3 regions of the Bacillus sp. BC08 genome follow, and region 1 is predicted to be linked to each of the others. Evidence: riboswitches for the same ligand, from Rfam matches in the RefSeq annotation. Region 1 holds a riboswitch; each other region holds the start of a gene.
What was found. A riboswitch is a leader RNA that binds a small molecule or an ion and turns the genes downstream of it on or off. The one in region 1 is predicted to bind S-adenosylmethionine.
Positions count from the first base shown of each region.

Region 2: it holds a riboswitch for S-adenosylmethionine, as region 1 does, so the genes downstream of both, metK (methionine adenosyltransferase) here and ACXVYO_RS01355 (bifunctional O-acetylhomoserine aminocarboxypropyltransferase/cysteine synthase) in region 1, are expected to answer to the same signal.
Region 3: it holds a riboswitch for S-adenosylmethionine, as region 1 does, so the genes downstream of both, ACXVYO_RS03075 (methionine ABC transporter ATP-binding protein) here and ACXVYO_RS01355 (bifunctional O-acetylhomoserine aminocarboxypropyltransferase/cysteine synthase) in region 1, are expected to answer to the same signal.

Region 1 is NZ_JBTGPA010000008.1:97,453-100,735, forward strand. It holds gene ACXVYO_RS01350 (chloride channel protein) at 1-900, opposite strand, end outside; SAM riboswitch class I at 1,220-1,325, shown strand; gene ACXVYO_RS01355 (bifunctional O-acetylhomoserine aminocarboxypropyltransferase/cysteine synthase) at 1,418-2,716, shown strand; gene metA (homoserine O-acetyltransferase MetA) at 2,700-3,283, shown strand, end outside.
Region 2 is NZ_JBTGPA010000035.1:105,222-108,504, reverse strand. It holds gene ACXVYO_RS18585 (hypothetical protein) at 1-167, shown strand, start outside; gene metK (methionine adenosyltransferase) at 209-1,408, opposite strand; SAM riboswitch class I at 1,576-1,697, opposite strand; gene pckA (phosphoenolpyruvate carboxykinase (ATP)) at 1,926-3,283, shown strand, end outside.
Region 3 is NZ_JBTGPA010000018.1:170,724-174,006, forward strand. It holds gene ACXVYO_RS03060 (toprim domain-containing protein) at 1-8, shown strand, start outside; gene ACXVYO_RS03065 (thioredoxin family protein) at 12-320, shown strand; gene ACXVYO_RS03070 (hypothetical protein) at 475-819, shown strand; SAM riboswitch class I at 945-1,052, shown strand; gene ACXVYO_RS03075 (methionine ABC transporter ATP-binding protein) at 1,233-2,258, shown strand; gene ACXVYO_RS03080 (methionine ABC transporter permease) at 2,251-2,916, shown strand; gene metQ (methionine ABC transporter substrate-binding lipoprotein MetQ) at 2,940-3,283, shown strand, end outside.

The DNA of each region.
Region 1 (3,283 bases):
TAAATGGGTCCATTCAACAACTAAATCTTTTAATTGATGTTCTCCTGAAAATAACGTGTACGGGAGAAAGGTCCCTGTAATTCCTAATAAAATACCACCGATAATTCCAAGCGATAGTTTGTATTCTTTTAAGGGATGGATTAGTCTCTCTAATGTGAATTCTAATTTGAAATAAAAGAAGCCAATTATAGCACCAATACTAGCGAGTGGTAGAAAGGCAATCCATTCATTAAGAGAAAGGGAACCTTCCCCAAAATCAACGATAAAGGATCCGCGATTATCGAATTTACTAAGCAATAAATAAACGGAAAAACCAGCGAAAGTGGTAGCTAAATATACAATTGCTTTTTTTTCTTTAGAAAATTCGTTAATTTGCTCACCCTCATTTTCATTTGGAGCTAAATAACCGAATAATGGCGCATTAAAAATTACACTTAAAGTAGCACCAATTCCAACCTCTGTTAGTTCATTCATTCCTTTTAAGGCGAATGTAAAGCGGTCTCCTACCCATGTACAAAGTCCACCGATAATGCCAACAATTGCTGCTTCGGGACCTAAGCTAGCACCAAATATTAAAACGATAATTGCAGTTAAAGTAGCTTTATGTACAAAACGGTATTCAATTCTACCTGTTTTTTTATATTCACCCATCACTTCCGGCATAAGACGTGGATATGTGCCGAAGTATTTTTGGGTTAAACCGACGAGAATACCACCGATTGTTGTGACACAAATAGTGTAATACGGAGGAGAAGAGAAAATAGTAGGTAAGTACTCCCAAATAAAGTGAATACCGATATTTATTGTAACTAAAAATAGCCAGACTGTTGCTCCTACTATAGAGCCTAAAAGAATGCCGTATAGGACGAGCATATAGTGCATGTCCTTTGTGTTTGTCATGTTATACCTCCGTTATGTGAGTTTTAATGTCGAAAGGATTAAATATGCTTCTGCGAAATGAAATGAATATGTATAGTATCTTTTTGAGAGGTTGGCTTATTCAATATATTGAGGTCTCGTGAGAATTTGAAATGTATACAGTTAAACTACTTACTTAATTCTATATAGTAATCGTAGGTTTTAAAAGGTCTTTTTCAAATGAATATGGAATATATTTCTTTTGTTATGCATGTCAAATCCTTCGTAGTTAATTTAGAACATTCAGAAAAACTGATTGACATTAGGAAATTATTGCTATAAAATCAACGGTAATTGCATAGTCTTATCAAGAAAAGGTGGAGGGACAGGCCCGATGAAACCTTGGCAACAGCCGTATAACGGAATTGTGCCAAATCCTGCAGGTAATAAATCCTGAGAGATAAGAAAGAGCCTTTAGAGCGTGTTTTCAAACTGCTCCTTTCTTGTTTTCAGGAAAGGAGCAGTTTTTTATTTTGTATAAAAGAAAGGAGAATGAGAGATGGGAGAATCATGGGGAAAAGGAACAATTTGTGTGCAAGGTGGCTATACACCAAAGAATGGTGAGCCGCGTGTTTTGCCACTTTATCAAAGTACAACGTATAAATACGATACTTCGGATGATTTAGCAGCCTTATTTAACTTAGAGGCAGAAGGATATATATATACGCGTATTGGAAATCCTACCTTAGCTGCATTTGAGCAGAAATTAGCGGATTTAGAGGGTGGTGTAGGAGCTGTTGCAACGGCTTCCGGGCAGGCTGCTATTATGCTTGCTGTTTTAAATATTTGTAGTAGCGGAGACCACTTGCTTTGTTCTTCCACAGTTTACGGTGGAACGTTTAATTTATTTGGGGTGAGCTTACGTAAGCTTGGTATCGATGTTACATTCTTTAATCCGAATTTAACTGCTGATGAAATTGTGGCCCTTGCTAATGACAAGACGAAACTCGTTTATGCGGAATCGCTAGGAAATCCAGCGATGAACGTTTTAAATTTCAAAGAATTCTCAGATGCAGCGAAAGAGTTGGAAGTGCCTTTTATCGTGGATAATACATTAGCAACTCCTTATTTATGCCAAGCATTTGAACATGGAGCAAATATTATCGTTCATTCTACGACGAAATATATTGATGGTCATGCAAGTTCGTTAGGTGGCATTGTTATTGACGGAGGGAACTTCGATTGGACAAATGGGAAATATCCTGAACTTGTTGAACCGGATCCAAGTTATCACGGCGTAAGTTACGTTCAAAATTTTGGTGCAGCAGCTTATATTGTGAAGGCACGTGTTCAATTATTAAGAGACTACGGAAACTGTATGAGCCCATTCAATGCGTATATTAGCAATATCGGCTTAGAAACGCTGCATTTAAGAATGGAGCGTCATAGTGAAAATGCCCTCGCGGTTGCTAAGTGGCTTGCTAACCATGAACGTATTGAATGGGTGAATTATCCGGGACTAGATAGTAATGAAAATTACTCGTTATCACAAAAGTATTTGAAGAAAGGTGCTAGTGGAGTTTTAACATTCGGCATTAAGGGAGGATTAGAAGCTGCGAAAGAATTTATCGCAAATGTAAAACTAGCAACTCTCGTAACACATGTAGCTGATGCACGAACTTGTGTCATACATCCCGCTAGCACAACGCATAGACAATTAAGTGCTGAAGATCAGCGTTTAGCTGGCGTTACATCAGATTTAATTCGTTTATCGGTCGGTATAGAAGATGTTTCTGATATTATTGCAGATTTAGAAGCAGCGCTAGTCGGAGGCAAAGAACATGCCGATCATAATTGATAAAGATTTACCAGCTCGCAAAGTGTTGCAGGAGGAAAATATTTTTGTAATGACGAAGGAGCGAGCAGAAACACAAGATATCCGGGCATTGAAAATTGCTATATTAAATTTAATGCCTACAAAGCAAGATACAGAAGCGCAATTGCTTCGTTTAATTGGCAACACGCCGTTGCAATTAGATGTTCATTTACTTCATATGGAATCACATTTGTCTCGTAATGTAGCACAGGAACATTTAACGAGTTTCTATAAAACATTCCGTGATATTGAGAATGAGAAATTTGATGGACTTATTATTACGGGAGCACCAGTTGAAACTCTTTCTTTTGAAGAGGTAGATTATTGGGAAGAGCTTAAACATATTATGGAGTATTCAAAAAAGAATGTAACATCTACGCTTCATATTTGCTGGGGGGCACAGGCTGGTTTGTATCATCATTATGGCGTTCCAAAGTATCCTCTTAAGGAAAAAATGTTCGGTGTATTTGAACATGAAGTCCGCGAGCAACATGTGAAATTGTTACAAGGGTTTGATGAATTGTTTTTTGCCCCGCATTCTCGTCATAC
Region 2 (3,283 bases), on a different contig from region 1:
AACCTATCCTTTGTAAATCATGTAAAAAAGAAATACAAACGTATGAAAAAGCATACATTCATACGCCATTTCCGGCAAGTGGTATGACGAACATGAAAAAGTACATTGAGCTAGAAGGAGAAGTTTATTGTGGTTCTTGCATCCAAGTAGTAAATAAAACAAAATAAAAAAAGCTTTGCGCTCACGGCGCAAAGCTTTTTTTCATATATTATAGACCAGCTTGCTCTTTTAAAGCTACAGCTTTGTCTGTACGTTCCCATGTTAGATCTACATCAGTACGTCCGAAGTGGCCGTAAGCTGCTGTTTGTTTGTAAATTGGGCGACGTAAGTCTAGCATTTTAATAATACCAGCTGGGCGAAGATCGAAGTTGTTACGAACTAGTTCTACTAGTACGTCTTCAGATACTTTACCAGTGCCGAATGTATCAACTGAAATTGATACTGGTTGTGCTACACCGATTGCGTATGCAAGTTGTACTTCTGCTTTATCAGCAAGACCAGCTGCTACGATGTTTTTCGCAACATAACGAGCTGCATATGCTGCTGAACGGTCAACTTTCGTTGCATCTTTACCAGAGAATGCACCGCCACCGTGGCGAGCGTATCCACCGTAAGTATCAACGATGATTTTACGTCCTGTTAAACCAGCATCACCTTGTGGTCCACCAATTACGAAGCGGCCAGTTGGGTTAATGAAGAATTTCGTTTCTCCATCCATTAATTCTGCTGGAACTACAGCTTTAATTACATGCTCTTTTAAATCGCGATCGATTTCTTCCCATGTAACATCTGGATGATGCTGTGTAGAAATTACGATTGTATCTACACGTACAGGTTTACCATTTTCATCATACTCAACTGTAACTTGCGTTTTTCCATCCGGACGTAAGTATGATAATGTATCATCTTTACGTACTTCAGTTAAACGGCGAGCTAATTTGTGAGCAAGTGAGATTGGAAGTGGCATTAACTCTTGTGTCTCATTACATGCGAAACCAAACATTAAACCTTGGTCTCCTGCACCAATTGCCTCAATCTCAGCGTCAGTCATTTGACCTTCGCGTGCTTCTAGCGCTTGGTCAACACCCATAGCGATGTCAGCAGATTGCTCATCGATAGATGTTAAAACTGCACAAGTTTCTGCATCGAATCCGTATTTTGCGCGTGTGTAACCAATGCCTTGAATTGTTTCACGAACGATTTTTGGAATATCTACGTAAGTAGAAGTCGTAATTTCCCCCGCTACCAATACTAAACCAGTTGTTACAGTTGTTTCACAAGCTACACGTGCATTTGCGTCTTTTGATAAGATCGCATCTAAAATTGAATCAGAAATTTGGTCACAAATTTTATCTGGATGTCCTTCAGTTACAGACTCAGATGTGAACAGATGACGTTTTTTTGTCATGTGGTAAACCTCCCTACAGTAATTGTATATATTGTACGGAACTCATCCTTAATTTGCCACAAACTGCGACATACATTTATTCTCCCACAAGCATACAGAAAAACCTTTCCCACTTTACATAGAGGAAAGGTTTAATTTGCTACTTGCATACTGCTTTTTGCCCTTCGCTCTTATCGTTCGAGACCTGTAGCCTCGCACAGGTTTTAGCACCTATTCACCTGTATTTACCACTACAAGTGAGGTTGCTGGGCTTCATCGGGCCTGTCCCTCCGCCAGCTCGGGATAAGAGAGTATCCGTCCCAACCTATACTAAAGAAATGATATTCATTTGTCAATTAATATTCACATTTTCCTGAAAGTTTTTCTCAATACGCCTGAAATGAAATATTAATAAGGAAATAATGCATTCACACAAACAAAAAGAAATAAATAGTATACATTATTTATATAATTGTGTTATACTCTTGTTGGGGATTACGAGAAATATTTCATTAAATGAAAAGGATGGTATATAAATATGAGTACTGTGAATGTCCAAATTGGTTTACACGAATTATTGAACGGAAGCAATGCACAGATTCAACTAAGTGTTCCGCAATTAGTGGAAAAAGTATTAATGCGAAATGAAGGGAAATTAACTTCTACTGGTGCCGTTTCTGCTTCAACAGGAAAATATACAGGACGTTCTCCTAAAGATAAATTTATTGTGAAAGAAGCATCGGTTGCTGACAAAATTGCTTGGGGAGCAGTGAATCAACCGATTTCTGAAGAACATTTTAATAAATTATATACTAAAGTTTTAGAATACTTAAAAGAAAAAGAAGAGTTATTCATCTTCAATGGATTTGCAGGCGCTGACCGCAATTACCGCCTACCAATCCAAGTTATTAACGAATATGCATGGCACAATTTATTTGTACATCAATTATTCATTCGTCCAACTGAAGAAGAATTAACAACTCATGAATCAGAGTTCACAATTGTTTCTGCACCGAATTTCAAAGCTGATCCAGCTGTTGACGGTACAAACTCTGAAGCATTCATTATGGTTTCATTCGAAAAACGTATCGTACTAATTGGTGGTACAGAATACGCTGGAGAAATGAAAAAATCAATCTTCTCTATTATGAACTTCTTACTACCTGAACAAGATATTCTTTCTATGCATTGCTCTGCAAACGTAGGTGAAGAAGGCGACGTAGCACTATTCTTCGGTTTATCTGGAACAGGTAAAACAACATTATCTGCTGATCCAAACCGTAAATTAATCGGTGATGATGAGCATGGTTGGTCTGATAACGGTGTATTCAATATTGAAGGCGGTTGCTACGCAAAATGTGTAAACCTTTCTCACGAGAAAGAACCACAAATTTTCGATGCAATCAAATTTGGATCTGTTTTAGAAAACGTTATCATTAATAACCAAACGCGTATCGCAGACTATAACGATACTACTTTAACAGAAAATACTCGTGCTGCATACCCTATGCATGCGATCGACAATATCGTACTGCCAAGTGTTGCTGGACACCCAAATACAATCATTTTCTTAACTGCTGATGCATCTGGCGTATTGCCTCCAATCAGTAAGTTATCAAAAGAACAAGCTATGTATCATTTCTTAAGTGGTTACACTAGTAAACTAGCAGGAACAGAGCGCGGCGTTACATCTCCGCAAGCAACATTCTCAACTTGCTTCGGTTCACCATTCTTACCACTTGATGCATCTCGCTATGCTGAAATGCTTGGTGAAAAAATCGAGAAACACGATGCGAAAGTATTCTTAGTAAACACTGGCTGGACTGGTGGCGAATACGGCGTTGGTAAACGTATGAACTTAGGTTACACTCGTGCAATGATTCAAGCAGCATTAAG
Region 3 (3,283 bases), on a different contig from region 1:
TACGGTAAGGAATGATAGAAGTGATTGACTGGACAGGAGCCGAAGCAACAGCCTTAATAGAGAACGAAGAAAAAACAGTGTTATATGTATATACTCCAATGTGTGGAACATGCCAATTAGCAAAAAAGATGTTAACTGTCGTTGAGATGACAATTGAAGATTTGAAAATTGGAATGTTAGATTTAAATTATGCTCCGCATTTAGCGAAAGAGTATGGAATCGAAAGTGTGCCGTGTTTACTTGTTTTTGAAAATGGGACACTTATGAAGAAGATATATGCATTTCATTCGGTTGAATATTTATATACGGAATTAAAGTAGGCGGCAAAGTTTTTGCCGCCTCGACATATTTCTTGGGAAATATGTCGAGATGCAGGGTGGTTACAGTATTTGTCGAGCGAAAGTAACAGGATTGCTCTTTAGTAAGAGGGAATGGTATGTGTAATAGAAAGTGATATGAAGGATGTGATTCAAGGTGAAATTATATTCTTTGCTGCAATCATTTGTAAATTACGCTAATGGTCAATATCATTTAGAGCCGCTTTTAAGACAAGGAGAAAAAACTGTTAATTTCCGCTTTGGAGATGAAAGTTGTTCGTTACAAATTTCAAGAGATTATATAGAACTGCTACATGAGGAAATAGGGACGGAGCAAATTGTTTGTGTAGATGAAGAAGATGTAAAACAATTGGTAAACGGCAATGTACGATTGCAAATGTTAATGAACGATGGACGTGTACAATATTCGGGAACATATCGAACGATGCTATTAGTCGAATCGATGTTTCACATATGTAAACCGATGTCAGTAGGGGCTTGAAATTCTGAAGGTTCATTTTTTACGAAAATTTCTGTTGACATGGTGTGTGGATATTGATACAATTCAATTCATAAAATATAGACAATTTCATAAATTACAAATCAGACGAAAATGTAATCTGATTTCTCTTATCAAGAGAGGTGGAGGGACTGTGCCCTGTGAAGCCCGGCAACCGTCAACTTATGTTGAAATGGTGCCAATTCCTGCAAAGCAAATGCTTTGAGAGATGAGAGAGAGGGATAATGCTGTTATATACGCACATAAACCTTTCTGCTTCTCTAAAGCAGAAAGGTTTTTTTATTGTTTGAATGTGGAGGACATTCAAATAATAAAAGTAGTGATACCGGTGGACTACACGCATCAAAAATAAAAAATTGCGGAGTCGACCCAAATAAAAAAAGGGGTGATACACCATGATTCTATTAGAGAATGTAAAGAAAATATATAAAGCAAAAAGCGGTGATGTCACTGCTGTAGATAATGCCAATTTAAAAATAGACAAAGGTGAAATCTTTGGTGTTATCGGATATAGTGGCGCTGGGAAAAGTTCTTTAATCAGATTATTCAATCAGTTAGAGAAACCAACTTCTGGCCAAATTACAATTGCAAATCGCGTGATTTCAGCGATTACAGGAAGTGAACTTCGTAAAGCAAGGCAAGAAATCGGAATGATTTTTCAGCATTTCAACTTACTTTGGTCACGAACTGTACGCGAAAATATCGAGTTCCCGCTTGAAATTGCAGGTGTTGATAAGGCGAAGAGAAGAAGACGCGTGGATGAGTTAATTCATCTTGTTGGATTAGAAGGAAGAGGAGATGCGTATCCATCTCAGCTGAGCGGAGGACAAAAGCAACGTGTTGGTATTGCAAGAGCGTTAGCTAACAATCCGCAAGTGCTTTTATGTGATGAAGCGACGTCAGCTCTTGATCCAGAAACCACAGATCAAATTTTAGATTTATTATTAGATATTAATAAGCGTCTCGGTTTAACAATTGTACTTATTACACATGAGATGCACGTGATTCGAAAGATTTGTAATCGAGTGGCGGTAATGGAGAAAGGGAAGATTGTAGAAACGGGTCCAGTACTTGATGTATTCCGTAATCCACAGCAAGATATTACAAAACGATTTGTAAAGCAATTAACAGATTCTGAAGATACAAATGAAACGATTGAAAGTTTAATTGAAAAATATCCAGATGGTAAAGTAGTTCGTTTGCAGTTTATCGGTGAAGCTGTAGAAAGACCAGTACTTCAAAGATTAATGCAACGTAGTGATATAGAAGTTAGCATTTTGCAAGGAAATATCGCACAAACGAATGACGGTTCTTACGGTAGTTTAGTTGTTCATTTAAATGGTGAGGAAACAGCGATTCAGCAAGCAATAGAGGGAATACATCAAGATCAAGTAGAGCTGGAGGTGATTGCACATGGATAAGTTACTGGCAAATGTTGATTGGAATCAAATGTTAGAAGCAACTGGTGAAACGTTATATATGACGGCAATCGCAGCTCTTGCCACATTTGTTTTAGGACTCATTTTAGGATTGTTACTTTTTATGACAGCGAAAGATAATTTATGGGAAAACAAGACGGTTAACACAGCGATTGGAGCGTTCGTAAACATTTTCCGTTCGATACCGTTTATTATTTTAATCATTTTATTAATCCCATTCACAAAGATTTTGCTTGGAACAATTCTTGGAGCAAGTGCAGCATTGCCGGCTTTAATTATTGGAGCGGCACCGTTTTACGCGAGAATGGTTGAAATCGCACTTCGCGAAATTGATAAAGGTGTAATTGAAGCTTCAAAAGCAATGGGAGCAAAAACAAGCACAATTATTTTGAAAGTATTAATTCCAGAATCGTTACCAGCATTAGTATCTGGCATTACAGTTACGACAATTGCTTTAGTAGGCTATACAGCAATGGCGGGAGTTGTTGGTGCTGGTGGCCTTGGAACACTTGCATATTTAGAAGGATTCCAACGAGGAAATAACGATGTAACAATCGTTGCTACAATTTGTGTATTACTGGTTGTATTTTTCATTCAGTGGATTGGTGATCGTGTAACGGTTCGAATAGATAAACGATAATAAAAAACGGGAGGATGTTTCAAATGAAAAAATTATTACTTACAGCACTTATTTCAACTTCAATTTTTGGGTTAGCTGCTTGTGGCGGGAAAGATAAAGATGAAAAGAAATTAGTTGTGGGGGCTTCTAACGTACCGCACGCTGAAATTTTAGAAAAGGCAAAGCCGTTACTTGAGAAAAAAGGAATTGAGTTAGAAGTGAAAAAATTCCAAGATTACGTGTTGCCAAATAAATCGTTAGCGGATAAGGATCTAGATGCAAACTACTTCCAACACATTCCGTATTTAGAAAAAGAAATGAAAGATAAAAAATATGATTTTGAAATAGCAGGAAAAATTCATATTGAACCAATTGGTGTATACTCTCA